Regions from separate parts of the Zhihengliuella halotolerans genome, predicted to be linked through region 2. Evidence: predicted binding sites of a transcription regulator. Region 2 holds the regulator's gene; the other holds the start of a gene.

Region 1 (11,849 bases), 2.1 Mb from region 2:
GGCCGTTTCAACCTCTCGGGGCAGCGGTACAAGCTGGACTTCACGCCGCTGCAGGCCGGCTGCGACTGCTACACATGCACCCACTACACTCGCGCCTACATCCACCACCTCCACAAGGCCAAGGAGCTGCTCAGCCACACGCTGATCTCCATCCACAACGAGCGGTTCGTGGTGCGCCTGGTCGACGAGGCCCGGGCGGCGATCGAGACCGGGACGTTCTTCGAGCTCAAGGAACGCGTGCTGGGCGAGTACTACGCCGGGAACCCGGACCCGCAGGGCGCCTGACGCCGTCGTGTGTTACACGTGCGCGCCGCTCTGTCTTGCATCGTTACGCCGGAGCATGTGAACTGACTCATCAATCGCGCATTCTTGGTAGCGTGAGTTCCGATTCAGCGTGACGACGGGGTCGCGGAAGTCATCCAGCAAGGAGATTCCCATGCCCCAGACACTTGACGGCGCCCTGACCGAGGCCGACGCGCACACCCGTGCCGCCGCCTCCCACGAGATCCCCGATGCCATGCGCCACGACGTCGGCCTGCTCGGCGGCCTGCTGGGCCGCGTCCTCACCGAGTACGGCTCCGAGGGCCTGCTCGACGACGTCGAGAAGTTGCGCTCCCTGGCGATCTCGGCCGTCGAGGACGCCTCCGGCGACACCCTTGCCGCCGCGGAGGAGCTCGTCACGTCCTTCTCCCCCGAGCGTGCGAAGGAGGTCGCCCGCGCGTTCACGTGCTACTTCCTGCTCTCGAACCTGGCCGAGGAACAGCACCGCATCCGCACCCTGCGCGCCCGCGACGGTTCGGTCCCGCTGAGCGAGCAGAAGCCCGCAGACTCGATCGCGTCGGCCTTCAATCACCTGGCCGGCGAGGTCGGCGAGGAGGAGGCCTCGCGCCGGCTCGCCGAGCTGCGCTTCCACCCTGTGCTGACCGCGCACCCGACCGAGGCCCGCCGCAACGCGATCGCGTCCTCCGTCCGCCGCCTCGGCGACCTGCTCGACGAGCGCGACGACCCCCGCATGGGCGCCGGAACCCTGGCGAAGAACGAGCGCGACATGCTCGCGGAGATCGACAACATGTGGCGGACCGCGCAGCTGCGCGTCTCCGCTCCCTCGCCGCTCGACGAGGTCCGCACCGCGCTGAACGTGTTCGACTCCTCGTTCTCGAAGGTGTTCGTCGAGGCCTACCGCCGCATGGACGACTGGCTGCAGGGCGAGGACCGTGGCGCGAACAAGCCCAAGGCCCCCGCGTTCATCCGCCTGGGCTCCTGGATCGGCGGCGACCGTGACGGCAACCCGAACGTGACCGCGTCGGTGACGCGCGCCGCCGTCGGGCAGGCCGCCGACCGCGTCCTGACCGAGCTCGAGACCCGCGCACGCACCGTGGGCTCCGCGCTGACGCTCGACGACCGCTACGCCGCGCCCGACGCCGGGCTCGAGGCGTTGTGGTCGCGGCAGCGGCAGCTCTCCGAGGAGCTGACCGAGCAGGCTGCGCAGCACTCCCCGCGCGAACCTCACCGTCAGGTGCTGCTCGCGATCTCCGGGCGCATCGCCGCGACCCGCACGCGCGACGCCGACCTCGCCTACGGCGAGCCGTCCGAGCTGATCGCCGACCTGCGAATCGTGCAGGACTCCCTGGTGGCGGCCGGCGCCAAGCGCGCCGCCTACGGCGACCTGCAGGACCTGATCTGGCAGGTCGAGACGTTCGGCTTCCACCTCGCCGAACTCGAGGTGCGCCAGCACTCCAAGGTGCACGCCCAGACGCTGAAGTGGCTGGACGACCCGGAATCTGTCGAGAAGATGGCCGTGCCGGGCGAGGAGGTCATCGAGACCTTCCGCGCGATCGCGTCGGTCCAGCAGCGTTACGGCATGTCGGCAGCGCGCCGCTACATCGTCTCCTTCACGCAATCCGCGCAGAACCTCGCCGACGTCTACGAGCTGGCCGAGCGCGCGCTCGGCGGCGCGGAGAACGCCCCCGTTCTCGATGTCATCCCGCTCTTCGAGACCTACGAGGACCTGCAGAACGCCCCGCGCATCCTCGCGGAGATGCTGGACCACCCGACCGTTCAGCGTCGCCTGAACGAGACCGGCCGGCGCATGGAGATCATGCTCGGCTACTCAGACTCCGCGAAGGACGTCGGCCCCGTCGCGGCGACGCTCGCCCTCTACGAGGCGCAGGAGAAGATCGCCGCGTGGGCGAGCGAGAACGACATCGTCCTGACCCAGTTCCACGGCCGCGGCGGCGCCCTCGGCCGCGGCGGCGGACCCGCCAACCGGGCCATTCTGGCGCAGCCGCCGCACTCTGTGGACCTGCGCTTCAAGGTCACCGAGCAGGGCGAGGTCATCTCCGCCCGCTACGGCAACCCGGAGATCGGGCTGCGCCACATCGAGCAGGTCGCCGCGGCGACGCTCATGTCCTCGGCCCCGTCGGTCGAGCAGCGCAACGCGGCGGCCGCTGCGCGCTTCGCCCCGCTGGCCGAACGCATGGACGAGGTCTCGCGCGAGCGCTTCGACGGCCTCGTCGGCGCGGACGGCTTCGCCCCGTGGTTCGCCCAGGTCACCCCGCAGGACGAGGTCGGTCTCCTGGCCCTGGGCTCCCGCCCGGCCAAGCGCGGCCTCTCGGTCGAGTCCCTCGAGGATCTGCGGGCCATCCCGTGGAACTTCGCGTGGGGCCAGGCGCGCATCAACCTCACCGGCTGGTACGGACTCGGTTCCGCGCTCGAAGCCGTCGGCGATCTGGAGACGCTGCGCGACGCCTACGCCGACTGGCCGCTCTTCCGCGCGCTCATCGACAACATCGAGATGTCGCTGGCCAAGACGGACCGCCGCATCGCCGAACGCTACTTGGACCTCGGCGACCGCGACGACCTCGCCGGGCTCGTGCTCGAGGAACTCGACCTGACCAGCAAGTGGGTCCTGGCCATCACGGGCCAGGAGCGCCTCCTCGAGGGCCGGCGGGTCCTCGGCCGCGCAGTCCAGCTGCGCAACCCGTACGTCGACGCCCTCTCGCTGCTGCAGCTGCGCGCCCTGCGTGCCCTGCGCTCGGACGAGGAACTCGACGAGGCCACCCTCTCCGACCAGCGCAACCTGCTGCTCATCACGCTCAAGGGTGTCGCTGCCGGCCTGCAGAACACCGGCTAGTCACCTCCCGCACCAGCACGGCGCGACGCCGGCACCCACCCGGGTGCCGGCGTCGCGTCGTTCTCAGATGTGCCTCACGCCGCGGCGGCGTAGCTGGGCTCGCGGCGCTTGAACCAGGCGATGACCGCGGTCGTGACCGGCACGAAGAGGACCTCGACCGCCGTCTTGTAGAGGAAGCCGACGATCACGTAGTTGGCGAACGTCGGCGCGTCCGAGATGCCGATGACCGACGCAGCGATCGAGCAGAAGATCAGCGTGTCCGCGAACTCCCCGACACCGGTCGAGCCGAGCAGGCGGCCCACGAGCGCCTTCTCTCCGAAGTGGGCCTTCATGCGCACGAGCACGTAGGAGTTCAGCAGCTGCCCCACCGCGAAGCCGAGCAGGGACGCGGCGACGATCTGCCACACCGGACCCAGCGTCGCCGCGAGCGCCTCCTGCCCGTCGTACCATTCGGCCGCGGGCAGGGCGATGACGATCCAGAAGCACAACGTCGCGAAGGCCGAGAGCGCAAACGTCGTGATGATCGCTCGGCGCGCGGCCTTGAACCCGTACACCTCGGAGACGACGTCGCCGAGGATGTACGCCAGCGGGAACAGGAAGAACCCGCCGTCGGTGACGATCGGGCCGAAGGTCACGCCCTTGGTCGCGCCGATGTTGGAGAGCACGACGACGAGCGCCATGAGCGCCAGAACGCTGGAGAAGTAGGGGCTGCCGGTGGCCGCGAAGGCCGCGTTGCGCACGCGGGTCCCTGCCTCCGGGGCAGGGCTGGATTCGGGGGCTGCTGAAGCCATGGGTGTCTCTCGATTCATTGAAAAGTGGTTCGCCTCGGCCGCCGGAGTCGTCCCGGGCGCGGCCGGCTGTATTAGCACTTGCCCTTTCATTCTCACACGATCCCCCGGATGCCGAGGCGAATCGCCGGAATCCGGTCAATTTTTTGAACATGTTCAAAAATAGATAGACTGGCATGGTTCCCAGCAGATCAAAGGGGTGAGCACGTGCAGCAGGACTCAAAGTCGACCCGCACTCGCGCCAAACTGAAAAGTGCAGCGTTCAAGCTTTTTCGGAGCAAGGGTTTCTCCAATACCACTTTGCGCGCCATCGCCACCGAAAGCGGCGTCTCGCTCGGCAACACGTACTACTACTTCGAATCAAAGGACGACCTGGCGCTCGAACTCTTCGATGATCTGCTCGCCGAGCATCGTGCCCGCGTCGCTCCCGATCTGGCCACCGGGAACACTCTCGAGCACAACCTCCGCAGCCTGTGGGACGGCCTGCTCGACGCTCTGGAGCCCTATCATGACTGCGGCACCGCGTTCCTGCGCGCCGGCGGACTGCCCCCGCCGGACGAGAACGGCGCGCTCGTCGCCGCGATCGACTCCTCCCGCCCTCGGGCACCGCTGCCCGTCCGGCAGGGGCTCCCGGAACTCGTGCACCTGATCACGCGCGCGATCCTGGCGTTCTGGGCCGCCGACACCTCCCCGGATCGACACCGCTCCCGCCTACTCGTGGCCCGCGCTGCACCGCTCACCGCCCGGATCGCCGTACTCTCCCGCCTGCCCGTGGTGCGCACCATCCTGGACGAGATCCTGGCCCTCGTCCGCGCCCTCGGATCCGAAGACGACGCCAGGAGTCGGCGCGTTCGGGGCGCCGCGGGCGGCCGCGCGGCGTAGGCCCGCCCGACGTCGTCGTTCCGGGGACCGGGGGTCCTAAAATGGTGGGCATGACTTCCACCGATTACGCACCGGCCCCCGCCATCACGCTCACGATCGCCGGCTCGGAGGCGACCGGCGGCGCCGGCGCGCAGGCCGACCTGAAGACCTTCCAGCAGCTCGGCACGTACGGCATCGTGGCGCTGACCTGCATCGTCTCCTTCGACCCGAAGAGCAACTGGAACCACCGGTTCGTGCCGGTGGAGCCGGGCGTGATCGCCGACCAGCTCGAGGCCGCGCAGACGTGCTACGCCGGCGCGCTCGACACCGTCAAGCTCGGCATGATGGGCTCGCCAGCCACCATCGACACGGTCGCCACCGCGCTCAAGGGCCAGTCGTGGCGGCACGTGGTGCTCGACCCGGTGCTGATCTGCAAGGGCCAGGAGCCGGGCCACGCGCTCGACACCGACGAGGCGCTGAAGGCGAACCTCCTGCCGCTGGCGACGTTCGTGACGCCGAACCACTTCGAGGCCGAGCAGCTCTCCGGCATCGCCATCACCGACGAGGCGTCCTTGATCGAGGCGGCCAAGCGCATCCATGACATCTCGGGCGCCGCCGTACTCGCCAAGGGCGGCGTGCGACTGAGCGGCCAAGACGCGATCGACGTGTTTTACGACGGCGAGACGCTCGAGGTCCTGCGCGAAGAGAAGATCGGCGAGGTCGCCGTCTCAGGCGCCGGCTGTTCCCTCGCCGCGGCCGTCACGGCCGAGCTGGCCAAGGGGGCGACGCCGCTCGACGCGGCCCGCGCGGCGAAATCGTTCGTCACGCGCGGCATCCGCCGCCGCGTGGCCTCGGCAGCGCCGTTCGACGCGCTCTGGCAGGGCTGAGCCGGCCCGGCCGAGCCCCGCCCGGGCCCCGTGTGACGGTCAACGCCACTCCCGGAAGTATTAAACAACTCCTTGACAACTAGGCTGGCTCGCCTAGGCTGGCACGGTGAGACGCACATCACTCTGCGTCCGGCTACCGAATTCAAGGAGCACCCATGAGCAATTCGCACCGATACCGGCTGTCCAGAGCCGTCGTCGCCGCGTCCGCTGGTCTCGCCCTCGCGGCGACCGCGGCGCTGCCGGCGGCGGCCACGACCTCGTCGCAACCGCTGGCGGAGGCCTACAGCGGGACCTCGCTGTCCGGCACCGACCTGAAGATCTCCCCGTCGCTGGCCTCGGCCACCGGTGAGGTCTCCGTGTACGTCCAGTTCGCTGGCGAAGGCGCCTACGAGCAGACCCAGCCCGCGGCCGTGACCAAGAGCAACGGCAAGCCCGTCAAGGCGAAGGAAAAGGTCAAGAAGGTCCGCAAGGACATCGAGGCCAAGGGCCGGTCGGCCGCGGCGCAGGCCGCCTCCGACGTCATCTACACGACGACGAACGCGCTGCCCGGCGTGGCCCTGCGCGGCAACGCGAAGAAACTGCGCACGCTCGCCGAACGCGACGACGTCGTCAAGGTCAGCGCGATCTCGCCGAAGGAGCCGTCCAACTCCGGCGCCGTGATCGACACCGAGGCGATCAACGCCTGGCAGGATCTGGGCCAGACCGGCGAGGGTGTGAAGATCGCGGTCCTCGACACCGGCGTCGACTACACCCACGCCGGTTTCGGTGGCCCCGGCACGCGCGAAGCATATGATGCCGCGCAGGCGTCGGAGGAGTTGCCCGCGGCCGACTCGGGCCTGCTGGACCCGGCCAAGTTCATCGGCGGCTGGGACCTGACCGGCGACGACTACAACGCGAACCCGAACGCCGACTCGTACCAGCCCGTGCCTCATCCTGACCCGAACCCGCTCGACTGCGCCTCGGCCGGTCACGGCTCGCACGTCGCGGGATCCGCCGCCGCCTACGGCGTCGATGCGGACGGCAACACGTTCGACGGCGACTACTCGACGCTGACTGAGGCCCAGGTCGCGGAGATGAAGGTCGGCCCGGGCACCGCCCCGCTGGCCGAAGTCATCGGCATCCGCGTCTTCGGCTGCGAAGGTTCCTCCGCCGTCGTCGGGCAGGCCCTCGACTACGTGCTGGATCCGAACGGCGACGGCGACTTCTCCGACCGCGCGGACATCGTGAACATGTCTCTCGGTTCCGATCACTCCCCCGTCGACGATCCCGAGAACGACATCGTCGACGCCCTCAGCGAGCTCGGCATCCTGTCCGTGATCGCCTCCGGCAACGCCTCCGACGTGACCAACGTGGGCGGCTCCCCGGGCAACTCGGCCTCGTCGCTGACCGTGGCCAACTCGGTCGGCTCGACCGTGACCCTCGACGGCGCCGACGTTCTCGCGCCTGCCGAGTCCGCCGGCCGGGCCGCGGGCCAGTACTCGGTGAACTTCGACTACTCCGCCGCCTCCGACGAGCAGCTGCGCGGCACTGTGCAGATGGCGCCGGCCGACAACCGCTTCGGCTGCGACGCCTGGCCCGACGGGACCGACCTCGGCGGCAGCTGGGTCTGGATCCAGTGGGAGGAGAACGGCGACTTCCCGTGCGGTTCGACCGCCCGGTTCAACAACATCGAGGCCGCCGGCGGCGCCGGCGTCGTGCTCGACTCCCCGCGTCTGGTCTTCTCCTCGGGCATCGCGGGCAACGCGACGATCCCGGGCATCCAGCTCAACAAGACTCACTCGGATGCGCTGCGCGCGGACGCCGAGGCCGGGACCCTGGAGCTGCAGCTCGCCCAGGACCTGATCGGCTCCACGAAGGACGCCTCGGGCGCGCTCGACACGCTGAACCCCAGCTCCTCGCGCGGCGTCCACGGCTCCGACGGCATCGTGAAGCCCGACGTCGCCGCCCCGGGCACCCTGATCGGCTCGGTCGGCGTCGCCGCCGGCGACGGCGCGGCCGTCATGTCCGGCACGTCCATGGCCACCCCGCACGTTGCAGGCCTGGCGGCACTCGTCTACGGTTCGGGCGACTACACCCCGTACGAGGTCAAGTCCCGCCTGATGAACACCGCCACGGCCGACGTCATCGCCGACAACGGCGAAGCCTTCGGACCGAACCGCGTCGGCTCCGGCCGCGTGATCGGCAGCGCCGCCCTCGAGACCGGCTCGATCGCCTACGCGAGCGAGGCACCGGAGATGACTAGCGTGATCTTCGGCGTGATCGAGCTCGGCGCCGAGACCTACACGGCCACGAAGGCCGTCACGGTCGAGAATCAGTCCGACGCCGCCGCCACCTACGCGGTGTCCTACTCCCCGTCGTCGGAGATCCCCGGCGCCGTCTACACGCTGAGCACCGACGAGGTCTCGGTTCCGGCCGGCGGCACCGCCGAGTTCGACGTCACCCTGACCGTGGATCCGGCCCAGTTCGCCAAGACCATGGACCCGACCCTGGAGTCGTCGCAGTCGGGCCTGGCCCGCCAGTGGATCGCCGACGCGACCGGTCGCGTCGAGCTGTCGGCCCCGGACGCGCCGACCCTGCGCGTCCCGGTCCAGGCCGCACCGAAGCCCGTGGCGGACATGACCGCGCCGAAGAAGGTCAAGGTCCGCGACGGCGAGACCTCCATCCCGCTCTCGGGCCGCGGCGTGGACGCGGGCGAGGGTGCCGAGAACGTCACCTCGCTGGTCTCCGCCTTCGAGCTCGGCGCGACCTCGGATGAGCTCTCCGACACGACGGCGGCCGGCGTGGCCGAGATGGATCTCGCGTACGTCGGGGCCAACTCCGACGCCGCCACCGCGGGCGTCGCCGACGGCGTGCTGAACTTCGGCGTTGCGACCCACTCCGACTGGGCCCACCTGGCCGGCGGCACGGAGATCGAGGTCCAGATCGACGTCGACGGCGACGGTTCCGCCGATTTCAGGACGTACACGACCCGGTTCGACGGCATCGATCTGGACATCGCGTCGACGACGGACGTCGCCACCGGCGAGAGCGTCGACGCGTGGCCGGTCAACGTCGTGATGGGCGATGTCGATTCGAACCTGTTCGATTCGAACGTGGCGACGCTGCCGGTCTCGCTGGCGGCGCTCGGCATCGAGGACGAGACCGAAATTTCCTACCGTGTGGCGACGTACAGCTACTACCACACGGACGATTCCGGGAACATCATCCCCGTCGACAGCACCGAATGGATCGGCTACAACCCGGTGAACCCGAACGTCTCCTTCGCGGGTGACGGTCTGGTCTTCGCCGATCAGCCGGGCACCTCGCTCGAAGCCGACGTCACCACGGCCGGCAACGGCAAGAAGGGCAAGGGCAAGCAGAAGCCGGTCGGTTCGGCGCTGCTGCTGCACCACCACAACGCCTCGGGCGACCGCGCGCAAGTGGTCTCCTTCAAGTAGGAGCCACCGCACACGCGGCGGCGGCCGGGTCCGATTCGGGCCCGGCCGCCGCCGTTTTCACGCCTTCGCGACGGGCAGGTCCTTCCACTCCGTGGTGTACTTCGGTGACGAGTACTGCCGCTTCATGCTCCAGTCCGCCGGAACCTGGACTCCGCCGGCGCCGAGCCCGATCGATGCCTGCCCGAAGCGCGCCTTCACGTCCCCCAGGAGCGAGCCCAGGTTCGCCGCCGCCTGCGCATCCCGTCCCGCGGCGGGTGCTCCGTCGTCGTCCGGGGTCCCGAACAGGTCGAACTCGCCCTGGCGGGCCGCGCCGGCCCGGGTGAGGCCCGAGAGCACGACGCCGGCGCGCACGTAGCGCACCCCCGGCACCAGGCGCGCCTCGAGCCCGGCGACGGCGGCGCGGACGATCGCGATGGGATCGTCAGTGGGCTCCGGCAGCGGCACCGAGACCGACGGGTTCGAGGCCTCACCCGCGGCGAAGCGGCTGGTCCCGGCAAACGCCGTGACGACGGCGGTCTGCAGGCCGCGCGCGCTCAAACGCGAGGCAGCGGCTTGCGCGTAGACCGTCATGACATCGGCCATCGCGGCGACGGTGTCGACGGGGGTCGAGAAGGAGCGCGAGAACATGATCTGGTGGGCGTCTGCGCGCTCGTCGATCGGGGCGATGCACGCGGTGCCGCGCAGCTCCAGGACCGTGCGCTGGAGGTTCACGGAAAACTTCTTGCGGATGCGCGCCGGATCGGCGGCTGCGAGGTCGGCGACGCTCTGGATCCCCTGGCCGGCGAGCTTCTCACCCGTGCGCGCCCCGACGCCCCAGACCTCGGTGACCGGCAGGCGCGCGGCGAGGCGTTCGAGGTCCGCGGCCGGCAGGGAGCCCAGCGAGCAGACGCCGTCGAGGTGCCCGTTGTGCTTGGCGATGTGGTTGGCGAACTTGGCCAGCGTCTTCGACGGGGCGACGCCCACGCAGACCGGGACGCCCACGAGCCGGCGGACGGCTTCGCGGACGGCCCGGGCGGTAGCGGCGAACGCGGGCTCCGCGGCGGCGGGCAGGCCGAGGAACGACTCGTCGATCGAGTAGACCTCCTGCCAGGCACCGAAGCGGCCGATCACCTCCATCACGCGCGCGGACATGTCGCCGTAGAGCTCGTAGTTGCTGGAACGGGCGACGAGGTTCATGCGTTCGGCCTCGGGGGCGAGTTGGAACCACGGGGTACCCGTCTTGATGCCGAGTTCCTTGGCCTCCGCGCTGCGCGCGACGACGCAGCCGTCGTTGTTGGAGAGCACGACGACGGGGCGGTCAGCCAGGCGCGGATCGAAGACGCGCTCGCAGGAGACGTAGAAGTTGTTGACGTCGACAAGCGCGAACCGGTGCCCCGTTGTCGCTTCGGTTCCGAGGCTCATAGCCGGTGCAGGCTCCGGGTGACCACGCCCCACACGTCGAGCTCGCCGTCGACGCGCGTGCGGACGGGCGGGCTCGGTGGCAGCGGTTCGGTCTGCAGGACCGGTCCGGCGGCCTCGATTCGGAGCCGGCGGACGACGAGCTCGCCGTCGAGGACTGCGACCACGACGTTGCCGTCACGCGGTGCCCGCGCCCGTTCGACGATGAGCTCATCGCCATCGGCTGCGCCCGCGCCCGCCATGGAATGACCGGACACGCGCATCACAAACGTGCTGGTCCGGTCCGGGATGAGGTGCCGGTTCAGGTCGATACCGCCGTCGTAGTAGTCCCCCGCCGGGGACGCGAACCCGGTAGCCGGGCGCGGGCGGAGGACTCCGGCGCTTTCCGCACCATCGATCGACTCGGTCATCACCGCACCTCACTTTGCCGAACAAGTCTTCGATAACCAGTCTATCCCCCAGCGGCGGCACCAGATTGCGGCGCAGGGCCTAAAATGGTTGTAGCCGCCGAGACCCTGCCAGGAGGGCGCACATGAGCGACACGACGCCGGATCGCGAACCGAACGACCAGCCGATTCCGCAGAATCCTTACGCTCCGCGCCCGCCGGAGCCCTCGAGCCCGGAGCGGGCGCAACAGCCACTGCCTCCGCAGCCGCCGGGCCCGGAACAGCCGGCGCAGCAACAGCGTCCCGACTACTCCTACCCCGTTTCCTGGCAGCAGACGCCGGACGGTCGCCCCTGGCCGCCGCCCGCGATGCCCGGTCCGCCGGGCACAGTCCCGCCCAAGGCCAGCGGTCTGACGATCGCTGCGATCATACTCGGCGTCGTTGCTGCTTGTCTGTCCCTCGTGCCTTTCGTACACTTCGCGGCGTTCCCCGTTGGCCTCGCCGCGGTCATCGTCGCCGGCATCGCCATGACACGAAAGCTCCACAGCCGCGCGCTCGCTATCGCGGGGCTGTCAACGGGCATCGCGTCACTCGTCATCGCTCTCCTGTGGACCCTCGCCTTCGCGGCAGTGTTCTCAGCGTTCGAGAGCTTCGACGACGAATTCGGCGCGCTGGGCGACTGGGCCGGACCGGGAGAGGTTGAGGCCTACACGTTCGAGGCCTGGGCCGACGTCCCCGCCGAAGTCGAGATCTACACGGGTCTCGCGGGCGATGGCTACCGGACCGAAGAAATCGAGGCGGGCGAGCCGTTCTCCGAGGTCATCGACATCGATGTGTGGGCCGGGAGCGTGACCGTCATCCACTACGGCGATTCCCCGGGCGAAGTCGGCTGCCGCATCCTCGACGGGGACGGTCACATGGTCTCCGAGGACATCGCCGACTCCGCGATCATGGAGGCC
Region 2 (11,849 bases):
AGTCGTCGACGAGCTGGTACGACGACGGCCGGTCGCCGCCGGGAGCCGACGCGGCGTACGGGGTGGACCCCGCCGCGCCGACGCTCGCTAGCTCCTTCGCCTCGCTGGCCAATACATCCGCCTCGAGCGCGCGGATCGTCGCGTTGGACTTCGCCATGTCCCAGGCGAACGCGACGAGCGCGGCCGCGTAGGCGAACGCGGCGAGCAGCATGAACAGGTCGCTGTACGCCCCGAGTTCCTCGTTGATGGTTGGCAACATCTGCTACTCCTGATCCTTGCCGGGCGCGCCCGGACGGTCTTCGGCCGCGGCGGCCGAGAGCTGGCGGCTGATTTCGGCGGCTTCGTGCGTCAGGCGCGGGTCCTCGCCGCGCGCCAGCAACCCGTATTCCATGGTAAGTCGCCCCGCGCCCTCGGCGGTCGCGACCTTGACCCAGACGCGGCGCCGCGGCGTGAACAGCGAGACGGCCAGGCCGCCGAGCGCGAGCGCGGCGAAGACGAGCACGGGGATCTTGGCCGGGTCGTGGTGGATGTCGAGGCCGACATAGCGCTGCAGCCCGTCGAAGGAGATCGACCCCTTGCCATCGGGCAGCTCGGCCGTGTCCCCCGGGTTGATGACGAGCCCGCCCGCGTCCAGATTACGGCTGTTGAGCTCGGTCATCTCATCGGTGTCGAGCACGTAGACGTTCTGCGGGACGCCGTCGTCGAGACCGAGGTCTCCGGTGTAGGAATTCAACTGCAGCTGCGGCAGCGCCGGCGACGGGTCGAGCGAGATGCCGACGCCGTTGGCCTCGCCCGCGGTCGGCAGGAACAGGCCCACGAACCCGAGCTGCTCGGGCTGCGCGTCCGGGACCTTGAGCACCATGAGCGAGGTGAACACGCTGTCCTGCGGCACCGCCGGCATGGGCCCGCTGAAGGCGACATCGCCGTTGCCGTCCCGCACGGTCACCACGGGCGCGTACCCATTGCCGACGAGATAGACGGAGGCGCCGCCGATGCGCAGCGGGTGGTTGACGCGCAGGCTCTGCTGCTGCGCCTCGCCGCCCGGTTCGCGCGTGGTCACGGTCGCGTCGAAGCCGATCTGCTGTCCGAACGAGCTCTTCGTCTCCCGATCGTAGGTGACCTCGAAGTCGTCGAGCACGATCGAGAACGGGGAGAGCGAATCGCGGCTGAAGGCCGTGCCGGAGCTGAAGGAATCGTAGGAGACCATCGTGTTGACGAAGGACTCCTCCTCCACGAGGATCCGCTGCCCGTTGTAGCCGAGCGCGCCGCCCACGGCGACCGAGGCCAGGATGCCCACCAGCGAGACGTGGAAGACGAGGTTGCCCACCTCGCGCAGGTAGCCGCGCTCGGCGCCCACGGAGGCGACCGGCTGCCCGTCGCCGGCCGCGCGTTCCTCGACCCGGTAGCCGCGCTTCTTGAGCACGGCCGCGGCGCGGCGCATCGCGGCGTTGCGCCCCTCGTACGACGCCGGGGTGTCGCCGTCGTCGTGCGTCCCGCCCTCCGCGGGGCGTACGGGGAGCGTGCCGTGTTCCGGCAGGCGCGAGAGCCGCACCGGCGTGCGCGGCGGCGGGGTGCGCATCGCCTGGGCGTGCTTCTTCGTGCGCGGCAGGATGCAGCCGATAAGCGAGGTGAACAGCAGCAGGTAGATCGCGGAGAACCAGATGGACGAGTAGACGTCGAAGAGCTGGAAGCGGTCGAGCCACTCGCCGGAGGTCGGGTTGTTCTCGAGGTAGGCGGTGACCGCGGCCTCGTTGGCGGCCCGCTGCGGGAACAACGAGCCGGGCACGGCGGCGACCGCGAGCAGCATGAGCAGGAACAGCGCGGTGCGCATCGTGGTCAGCTGGGTCCAGCCCCATCGGAGCATGCCGGTGAAGCCGAGCGCCGGCGCGGCGACGTCGTCACGGCGGGCGTTCCTGCCGGGCTTCGAACCCCCGGCGCCCTGCGCCTCGTTGGCGCGCTCTTCGCGTACGTTGTCTTCTGCAGCCATCAGATCGGCAGCCTCACGTCGTTGACGAACCAGTTCTGGAGCTCGGCGACCCATGTCCCCCACAGCCCGGTGGCCATGACGACGCCGAGCACGATCAGCATCGAACCGCCGAACACGGACACGGCGCGCTTGTGCCGGCGGAAGAACGCGAGCGCGCCCATGCCGCGGCGCAGGCCGAGCGCGATCAGGATGAACGGCAGCCCGAGCCCGACGCAGTAGGCGAAAGTCAGCGCCGCCCCCTTGCCGACGTCGGGGTTCGCCCCCGAGCTGATCGCGAGGACGGCCGCCAGCGTCGGGCCGATGCACGGCGCCCAGCCGAGGCCGAACACGAAGCCGAGCACGGGCGCCCCCCACAACCCCGCGGGTGGTCGGTAGCCGAGCTTGCGGGTGCGCTGGAACATGTTCATCCCGCCCATGAACACGAACCCCAGCAGGATGACGACGCCGCCGAGCACCTGCGTGACCCACGCGCCCTCGAAGCGGAGCCAGATGCTGATCTGCGCGAAGAGGACTCCGGCGAGCATGAAGACCGCGGTGAAGCCGAGCACGAACAAGCCGATCCCGGCGACCATGCGGCCGCGCTTCTGCTCGGCCAGGTCGGCCCCGGTGAGCCCCGTGACGTACCCGAGGTAGCCGGGCACGAGCGGCAGGACGCACGGCGAGAGGAAGGAGACGAGCCCGGCGAGGATCGCGACCGGCATGGCCAGCAGCAGCGACCCGTCCTGGACGATCTCGGCGAAGGGGTTCACGCGCCCTCGCTGATGCGGTCCTCGATGAGGGCACGCAGGGTGCCCTCCTCCGCCACGCCGAGGACGCGAGCGGCGACCCGGCCCTCGGTGTCGAGCACGAGGGTGGTCGGGACGGCCTGCGGGTTCACATACTGCGTGAGGCCCAGCAGGATCGACCCGTCCGTGTCGGGCGCGGAGGGGTACGGGATCTCGTAGGTGCGCTCGAAGGCCGCAGCGGTGGCTTCCTGGTCGCGCACGTTGACGCCGTAGAAGGCGGCACCGGCGTCGTCGAACTCGTTGGCGAGTTTCGTCAGGTGCGGCGCCTCGACGCGGCACGGAGCGCACGCGGCGTACCAGAAGTTCAGGACGGTCACTTGGCCGACCCAGTCGGCGGAGTCGAGCGACTCGCCGTCGTAGAACGTGCCGGTCAGCTGGACGGGGTCCCCGCGCTCGGCTTCGTCGTAGACCTCCACCGAGCCGTCGCCGGCGATGAAGTTGCTGTTCGAGACGCCGTCGGAGAGCGGGTCGTTCTCGGTCCCGCACGCGGCCAGGGGGACGGCAGCGGTCAGGAGCACGGCGGCGCGCAGCAGGGCGCGGCGGTTCAGGCCGGAGCGGCCATCCGCTGAATGTGACAGGTGGGAGTTGAGCATCTCAGTCGTGTTCGCTGTACGTCGGGGGTCAGGCGCCGGGCAGGTTGGCCGCCTGCGCGAGCAGGTCGGCACACGGTTCGGCATAGCGGACGGCGACGAGTTCGTCGCCGTCGAAGTCTAGGCTCGTAATGGAGGCCAGGCTGCACTCGCGCCGGCGCGGGTCGTGCGCCAGCGGGCGGCGCTCGGCCGCGAGGCGAGTGACCCAGATCGGCAGCTGGTGGGCCACGAGGATCGCCTCGGCCCCGTCGCCGCCCAGCTCGACGGCGCGGTCGCGGCGTTCGCTGACGGCCTCCATGACGCGGGCGACCTGCTCGCGGTAGGGCTCGCCCCACGAGGGCCGGATCGGATTGACCAGCAGCGACCAGAGGCGCGGATCGCGCAGCCGCTTCTTGACGTCCGACATGCCCTCGAAACGGTTGCCGGCCTCGACGATGCGCGGCTCCACGTCGATCTCCAGGCCCAGCGCCTGCGCCGTCGGCCGGGCGGTCTCCTGCGCGCGCAGCAGCGGCGATGCGGCGACGGAGACGATGTTCGCCCCGTTCTCGCGACGGGCGGTGAAATAGGCGGCTGCCCTCTCCGCCATCTCGTAGCCGAGCTCCGAGAGGTGGTAGCCGGGCAGGCGGCCATAGAGGACACGATCCGGGTTGTGCACTTCCCCGTGACGCATCAGGTGAACGGTTGCAAGAGCCATGACCCCGATTCTCTCACTGCTTCCTGTGCTCTCCTAAACGCCCGCCGCCAGTCACAGCCCGCTTTCGGAACGCCCGCAGGAGCCGGCGGGCGGACCCACCGCTTGACTTCGACGTTTTGTAGAAAACGACGACGCCGACAGCCTTTCGCCGCCAGCGAACAGTCGGATCGAAGGGGCCCGCTTCGAGCAGTCCCCTCCTCGATGAACATGACGAAATTTCACGCCCGAGGGGTAGCTATATGCAAATGCATGTATTACGCTGGCATCAAGGTCGCATCGCCTGCGACCGACCAACCACCCGGAACAACCCTCAGGAGTACTCATGACCACCGCAACCATCCCCGCAGCACTCACCACCGGAACCTGGACCATCGACAACTCGCACTCGGAGATCGGCTTCTCCGTCCGCCACGCGGGCATCAGCAAGGTCCGCGGCCGCTTCAGCGACGTGGAGGGGACCCTCGTGATCGCCGACTCCGTCGCCGAGTCGACCCTCGAGGCCGTTGTGCAGACCGCCTCGGTCGACACCCGCGACGAGAACCGCGACGCACACCTGAAGGGTGAAGACTTCTTCAACTCCACGGAATTCCCGACCATGACCTTCACCGGAAAAGACCTGCAGGGCACCGACGGCGAATTCACGTTGCACGGCGATCTGACCATCCGCGGCACGACGCACCCGGTCGACTTCGCAGTCGAGTTCCAGGGCACCGCTGTGGACCCCTTCGGCTTGACCCGCGCCGGGTTCGAGGCGACCACGCAGATCTCCCGCAAGGAGTTCGGCCTGACGTGGAACGCCGCGCTCGAAGCCGGTGGCGTCCTGGTCGGCGACAAGGTGACGATCATCCTCGACCTCTCGCTGGTGAAGTCCGAAGCCTGAATCCGCCCTGACGCGTTCGCTGCGACACTCCGTCTCGGACCCGCAGGTCCGGATAGGCTGGGGGCAGGACCATCGAACAGGAGCGCCATGAGCCAGGACCGGCCCGAGAACAACGAACCCTCGCAGCAGGAGGGCGCCCAGCCCGGACCGCAGGACCAGGAGCCGCCGCGGTACGGCGTGCGCCTGCCGCAAGGCCAGCAGCCGCAGCAGCCTCAGCCTCCCGCGGGCGATCCGACGCCCTACGGGCACACCCCCGGTCAGTACCCGCCTCCCCCGCCGGGGGCCTACGGTCAGCCGGGCCAGGCCGGGACCCCCTCGGGCTACGGGCAACCGAGCCCTTACGCGCAACAGAGTCCCTACCAGGCCCCGGCCGGCGGCATGCAGCCGGCCGGGTCGCCGGGGGCTCCGCCCAAGCAGATCATGGTCGCCTTCGGCCTGATCCTCGCCGCTGGCGCGCTCACTCTGCTCACCGGCATCATCATGATGGCCACGCCGGTCAACGAGCTCACACGCATGCTCCAGGAAGTCATCGATTCCGACGCGACACTGCGCCAGCAGTTCGAGGTCGCCGGGATGGAAGTGGCCGCCCTCGCGCAGATGTCGAAGACGCTTGCCGTCGTCTTCATGGCCATCGGCGTGCTGCTCTACGCGCTGATCGCCGTTTTCATCCGCAAGGGCAGCAACGGCGCCCGCATCACGGGTACCGTCCTGGCGGCGATTTCGCTGATCGGCCTCTTCGGCGGAGACATCCTCAGCACGGTCACGGTCCTCCTCGGGGCCGCCGGCATCGTGCTGGCCTGGATGCGCCCCTCCTCGGACTACATCCGGGCGACCAAAGAGGCCAAGCGCCGGCGCTGACCCGCCGCCGTCGCGCCCGTGGGGGCCGGTTCCGAGCGGAACCGGCCCCCTTCGTCGTTTCCGTGGGGTACGCGGCTACGCGTCAACGTCCTCGGCGGGCACCGCGTCCTGGTGTCCGATCCCCTGGTGCGCGTAGTAGGCGAGGATCTGCAGCTCGCGGGACATGTCGACCTTGCGGATGTTGACCCCGTCCGGGGCCTGCAGGACCACGGGCGCGAAGTTCAGGATGTTCCGCACGCCGGCCGCGACGAGCCGGTCGCACACGCGCTGGGCGGCCGTGCCCGGCAACGTCATCACCGCCATGTTCACCTGCTCGGCCTCGATGTCCGCCTCCAGCGACTCCGCAGGGCGGACGACGAGCCCGTTGATGGTGCGCCCGACGACGTCGGGGTCCATGTCGAAGATCGCGGTCAACTCGAACCCGTTGTGCCGCAGGCCCGCGTAGCCGGCGAGGGCGCGGCCGAGGTTGCCGGCGCCGACGATGGCCACGCGCCAGCGCTCCCGCAGGCCCAAGGTCGTCGCGAGGTGTTCGGCGAGGCGCGGCACGTCGTAGCCGACGCCTCGACGGCCGAAGCTCCCGCCGAGCAGGGACAGGTCCTTGCGCAGGATCGCCGAGTTCACGCCGGCCGCGCCAGCGAGCACGTCGGAGGACAGCGTCGGAGTACCCTCGCTTTCGGCGGCGTTGAGCACGCGGAGGTACACGGTCAGCCGCTCGAGCGTGGCCTCGGGCAGGCCTCTGCCCGTGGCTGCGGCGTCGGGCAACGCTCCGGTCGCGGCGTCGTCGTCGAGCCGGTCGGTCCCAGTCTCAGCAGCGTCTGTCACGGTTTCAGCAGCCTTTCCAAGCGGTCCGGATCGATCACCCAGAAGTCCCGCTGGACGCCGTCGATCATCAGGACCGGAACTTCTTCGGCGAAGCGTGCGCGCAGCTGAGCGTCGTCGTCGATGCTCAGCTCCCGCCACGTTAGCCCAAGGCGGGTGACGACGTCGTCCACCGTCCTCCGGGCGTCCTCGCAGAGGTGGCAGCCCCGGCGCGTGACGAGTTCCACGCGGTGCACGCCGTCGGCTGAAATCATGCCTCCAATGTATCGTCCCGGACGTGTCGGCCGTATTTCCGCTGCCCTCGCGAGTCACGAACGCCGCGTGAGTCGGTGAGGCGTTTCACATGCCGGCCCGCGTCCCGGCCCCCGTTCCACTAAGCTGGCGACATGCCCCAGCCGAGCCACGGTGCCGCCGCCCCCGCCCCATCCCACGGCACCGGGGACTCCGTCGCGGCCTTCTTCGACGTCGACAACACGATGATGCGCGGCGCGAGCCTCTTCGCCGTGGCCCGGAACACCTACCGGCGACGGCTGTTCAGCCTCCGGCAGGCCGCCTCCTTCGCCATCAAACAGTTCTTCTTCACGCTGCGCGGCGAGACGATAGGCGACATCCACTCCGTCCGGGACTCCGCACTGAGCATCGCCCGCGGCATATCGGTATCCCTGATGACGGAGATCGGCGATGAGGTCTACGACGAGTTCATCTCCTCCCGCATCTGGCCCGGCACTCGCGCCCTCGCTGAGCAGCACCTGCGTTCGGGACGGCAGGTGTGGCTCGTCACGGCGACGCCCACCGAGGTCGCCGAGGTCATGGCCACGCGTCTGGGGCTCACGGGCGCGCTCGGCACCGAGGTCGAGAAGGTCGACGGCCTCTACACCGGGCGGCTCGTCAGCAGCATCCTGCACGGACCGGCGAAGGCCGCGGCCGTCTTCCAGCTCGCAGAGCACACGGGGCTCGACCTCGGGCAGTGCTGGGCGTACTCGGACTCGTCGAACGACATCCCCCTGCTCGAGGCCGTCGGGCACCCGGTGGCCATCAACCCGGATGCCAAGCTCCGCCGGCACGCCGCCGAACAGAATTGGCCGATCTACGACTATCGCGCCGGCCGCCGGGCGGCCATCTGGGGCCTCAAGGCGCTCACGGCCTCAGGCGCCGCGTACGGCGCGTGGCGGACGCTGGGCCGCTTCGCCCGCCGGCGGTAGCCGCTTCGTCGTCCTTAAACGCCTGCGGGGCGCACATCCAGAAGAGGATGCGCGCCCCGCAGGAGCACACGCGGCGTCTGCCGCGAGCCGCTTACTTCTTGTTGCGGCGCTGGTGACGCGTCTTGCGAAGCAGCTTGCGGTGCTTCTTCTTCGCCATACGCTTGCGGCGCTTCTTGATAACGGAGCCCATAAATTCCTCACTATCACTTGATTGCGTTCCGGCCGAAGGCACACGAGCGCAACCAACGGACGTCAAACGTTCCTTAACAGATTACCCGCTTAAAGGAGTCCTCGCGGACACACCTGTTCCCGGGGTCGAGCCGAGAGACGTCAAGCGGTGGCCGACGTCCCGTCGATGCGGGCCTTTCGCAGGTATTCCTCCACCGCGGTTTCGGGAACGCGGTAGGAGCGGCCGAAGCGAACGGCCGGCAATTCGGCGGAGTGCACCAGGCGGTAGACGGTCATCTTTGAGACGCGCATGACGTCGGCGACCTCCGCCACCGTCATGAATCGAGCGTCCGCGAAGTTCTGGCCTTCCGCCATTGTCACAACTCTCCTGACTGCATTCGTCCCGCTCCGTGCGCTTCGGCCCGCCGCGGCGTGCGGCCATCCGGTGGTCTTCGGAGCGTCAGGGCCGCACGAACCCGTGCCGCCTCGAATAGAACAATAGTGGCCCGTGGGGAGAAAGTGAAACCCCTGCACTGCTGTGAATTGCCCGAAAGCCGCCCCGGGACCGGCCCTACCGGCCTCGTGCTACGGCGTCCGCAAGCAGCTGCAGCGCGTCTTCCGTGGGCCCCCAGCCCATGCACTTGTCGGTAATGGACTGGCCTCTGACCAGGTCGGCCGCGTCGTCCTGGCCCGGCGTGAACTTCTGGGCACCGGGCTCGAGGAAGCTCTCGGCCATGAGTCCGGCGATCTCCGTGTCGCCGGCGGCGATGCGCTCGGCGAGCTCGCCGATCACGACGCTCTGGCGCTCGTGGTCCTTGCCGGAATTCGCGTGCGAGGCGTCGACCACGACGCGGGGGTTCGCTCCGGCGGCGGCCATCTTCGCGGACGCGGCGCCCACGGCCTGCTCCGAGTAGTTCGGTCCGTCCGAGCCGCCGCGCAGGATCAGGTGGGCGTCCTGGTTGCCGCGAGTCGCCACGAGGGAGGCGCGGCCGTCGTCGTCGATCCCGAGGAAGGCCTGCGGCGCGGCCGAGGCCTGGCACGCGTCGATCGCGACCTGGACGCCGCCGTCGGTCCCGTTCTTGAAGCCGACCGGCATCGACAGGCCGGAGACCAGCTGGCGGTGGATCTGGCTCTCGGTGGTGCGGGCGCCGATGGCGCCCCACGAGACGAGGTCCGCGACGTACTGCGGGCTGATCGGCTCGAGGAACTCGGTGGCCGTGGGCAGGCCGAGCTCGCCGACGTCGAGGAGGAACTGCCGGGCCGCGCGCAGGCCGGCGGCGATGTTGTGGGACCCGTCGAGTTCGGGGTCGTTGATCAGGCCCTTCCAGCCGACGGTCGTGCGCGGCTTCTCGAAGTAAGTCCGCATGACGATCAGCAGGTGCTCGCGGTGCTTCTCGGCGAGCTCGGCGAGCCGTGCGGCGTACTCGCGGCCGGCGTCGACGTCGTGGATCGAGCAGGGGCCGACGACGACGAGCAGGCGGCGGTCGACGCCGTCGAGGATCGCGCGGATCTCCTGGCGGGCACGCTCGATCCGGTACTCCAGGACGTCACCTGCGGGCATTTCGGCGAGGATTTCGCCCGGTGTGGGCAGCGGGGAGAACTGAGACACACGCACATTGTTGGTGGAGTGGGACGAGCCCTCTGCGGTGGCGGTGCCGCGTTCGGTGACAGTCATGGTCGGCCTTTCGGTGTGAGCGGCCCTACCGTGTCACCAGCAGAGCCTGAGGAATGAGAAAAGGACCTCGGGCTGGTGCCCGGGTCCTCTCGGCTCTGAAGGTGAGTTGGATGCGCTAGTTAGCCGCGGGCCCCTCCAGAGCCGACGCAAAATACGCATACCAACGAGTGTTCATGTCGTTCAGGATACATGCGCGGGGCCGGACGTCCAATCGGCCCCGTCACGAAAGCCGTCGACGCGTTCAGCGGCGGCGCCCGAACTTCGGCTTCGGCAGCCGACCCAAGAGAATCTGGGCGCGGTCGGCGACCTGCTCGACGGTCGCGTTGACCGTTCGACCGAATTCCTTCGAACCGGTCCCGTCCTCGGCGCCGGCGCTCGCGGGCACGACGGCGGCCGCTGGCGTCTCCCTGGCGGCCGGCTGATGGTGGGGCCGGGCGTCGGGCTGCACGGGTGCCGCGGGCCGGAGGGCCGCCGGGCGAGTGGGGGCGGGCTCCGGCGTCGCTCGGGCGACGAACGGGGCGAACCACTCGGACGCTGCGGCCAGGTCGGCCGCCTCGAGGCGGTAGTAGCGTCGCTGGCCCTCGGCGCGCGTAGAGACGAGCTCGGCGTCGCGCAGGACCTTCAAGTGCTTCGACACCGTCGGCTGGCTGACGCCGAGCTTCTCGACCAGCTGGCCCACGGCGAGGTCACCCGCGGAGAGCTCCTCCAGGATGCGGCGGCGGGTGGGCTCGGCGAGGACGGGGAAGACTGACTCGTAGACCATGTACATCACCCTATCCGCATATACGCCGCCAGGCATTTTTTGGCGCAACATTTCGACGCGCCGGTGCCGCCTCAGTCGAACCAGGGATCCAGGCCGTAGAGCGGGAACACCTCCTTGCGGGTGGCCATGATCGCGCGGTCGACGGCGTCCGCGGGGTCGTAGCCGACCTCCCACGAACGCCACCATGTATCGGCGTCGTCGCCCATGAGCCGCGGAGCCTCGAGGCCGTAGCGTTCCCGGACGTGGTCGCGCCAGGACGCCGGCACCGCTGTCAGCAACGGAACCGGCTGGCCGGAGGCGATCGCCAGCAGGTGTGTCCACGCGCGCGGCACGACGTGGGTGATGTCGTACCCGCCACCGCCGAGGGCCACCCAGCGTCCTTCGGCATGCTGATCTGCGAGCTGGGCGACGTCGAGCATGTTCTGCCGCTGGCCGTCGACGCTGAGCCTGAGGTTGGTCAGCCCGTCGCGGGCGTGACCGTCGCAGCCGTGCTGGCTGACGATCACCTCGGGCTCGAACGCCGCCGTCAGCTGCGGCACGACCGCGTGGAAGGCGCGCAGCCACCCGGAGTCGCCCGTACCGGCCGGCAGCGCGACGTTCACTGCCCGCCCCTGTGCCGCGGCGCCGCCGATCTCGTTCGGGAACCCGGTACCCGGGTAGAGGGAGGTCCCCGACTCATGCAGCGAGAGCGTCAGGACCCGGTCGTCGTCCCAGAAGATCTGCTCGACTCCGTCACCGTGGTGTGCGTCGACGTCGATGTAGAGCACGCGCCGCACCCCGCCGTCGAGCAGCCGGCGGATCGCGAGGGCGGCATCGTTGTAGATGCAGAAGCCGCCGGCCGTGCCGCGCCCGGCGTGGTGCATGCCGCCGGCGAAGTTCACGCCGTGCAGCGCACTGCCCTCGAGGACGGCCTCCGCCGCGGCGATCGACCCGCCGGCCAGCCGTGCGCTCGCAGTGTGCATGCCGGCGAAGGCGGGGTTGTCCTCGGTGCCGAGGCCGCGCGCCGGGTCCGGCGTCGTCGGGTCCTCGCCGACCGCTTTGACCGCAGCGATGTAGTCGGCGTCGTGGACCGTGAGCAACTGCTCGTCCGTCGCGACCCGTGGCTCGGCGACCGTGATCTGTTCGCGCCCGAGGACCTCGAGAGCCTCCGCCAGACGCACCGTCAGGTCGAGGCGCCGCGGGTCCATGGGATGGGTCGCGCTGAAGCGATACTCCATCATGTCCTCACACCACGTCAGCGTCGTCGCGGCCGGGACCGTTCCGTTAATTCTCGTCACCGTCTCAGGCTATCGAAGACCGGCGACGTCGACGCGCAGCCGGCCCCGCGGGCGCGCAGTGCGGGTCCGTCCGCGCGCGTCGCGCGTGGACTATGGTGGGGGCATGCCCGCACCGCCGCCCACGTCGCATATCTCGTGGCCCGCGCGCACC

Evidence for each region. Region 2 encodes Rex, which represses fermentation and respiration genes when NADH is low (regulators of the CRP and FNR family bind a similar motif). Its sites were predicted from a motif close to CTTGTGAANNNNTTCACAAG; they were not measured.
Region 1: a site for Rex is predicted at 4,065-4,084, ahead of EV380_RS00160 (queuosine precursor transporter). Genes of this name have one in related genera too.

Annotation. Positions count from the first base shown of each region.
Region 1 is NZ_SHLA01000001.1:25,423-37,271, reverse strand. Features, by position in the region: gene tgt (tRNA guanosine(34) transglycosylase Tgt) at 1-285, shown strand, start outside; gene EV380_RS00165 (phosphoenolpyruvate carboxylase) at 437-3,133, shown strand; gene EV380_RS00160 (queuosine precursor transporter) at 3,208-3,924, opposite strand; gene EV380_RS00155 (TetR/AcrR family transcriptional regulator) at 4,129-4,803, shown strand; gene EV380_RS00150 (hydroxymethylpyrimidine/phosphomethylpyrimidine kinase) at 4,854-5,669, shown strand; gene EV380_RS00145 (S8 family peptidase) at 5,825-9,106, shown strand; gene EV380_RS00140 (Y-family DNA polymerase) at 9,164-10,507, opposite strand; gene EV380_RS00135 (LexA family protein) at 10,504-10,914, opposite strand; gene EV380_RS00130 (hypothetical protein) at 11,037-11,849, shown strand, end outside.
Region 2 is NZ_SHLA01000001.1:2,101,785-2,113,633, forward strand. Features, by position in the region: gene ccsB (c-type cytochrome biogenesis protein CcsB) at 1-259, opposite strand, end outside; gene resB (cytochrome c biogenesis protein ResB) at 263-1,987, opposite strand; gene EV380_RS09550 (cytochrome c biogenesis CcdA family protein) at 1,987-2,688, opposite strand; gene EV380_RS09555 (TlpA family protein disulfide reductase) at 2,733-3,365, opposite strand; gene EV380_RS09560 (histidine phosphatase family protein) at 3,394-4,056, opposite strand; gene EV380_RS09565 (YceI family protein) at 4,379-4,936, shown strand; gene EV380_RS09570 (hypothetical protein) at 5,024-5,794, shown strand; gene EV380_RS09575 (redox-sensing transcriptional repressor Rex) at 5,870-6,616, opposite strand; gene EV380_RS09580 (glutaredoxin family protein) at 6,613-6,867, opposite strand; gene EV380_RS09585 (HAD family hydrolase) at 7,000-7,815, shown strand; gene EV380_RS09590 (30S ribosomal protein bS22) at 7,907-8,005, opposite strand; gene EV380_RS09595 (helix-turn-helix domain-containing protein) at 8,146-8,358, opposite strand; gene EV380_RS09600 (3-deoxy-7-phosphoheptulonate synthase) at 8,555-9,658, opposite strand; gene EV380_RS09605 (ArsR/SmtB family transcription factor) at 9,900-10,421, opposite strand; gene EV380_RS09610 (acetoin utilization protein AcuC) at 10,493-11,641, opposite strand; gene EV380_RS09615 (TrkH family potassium uptake protein) at 11,802-11,849, shown strand, end outside.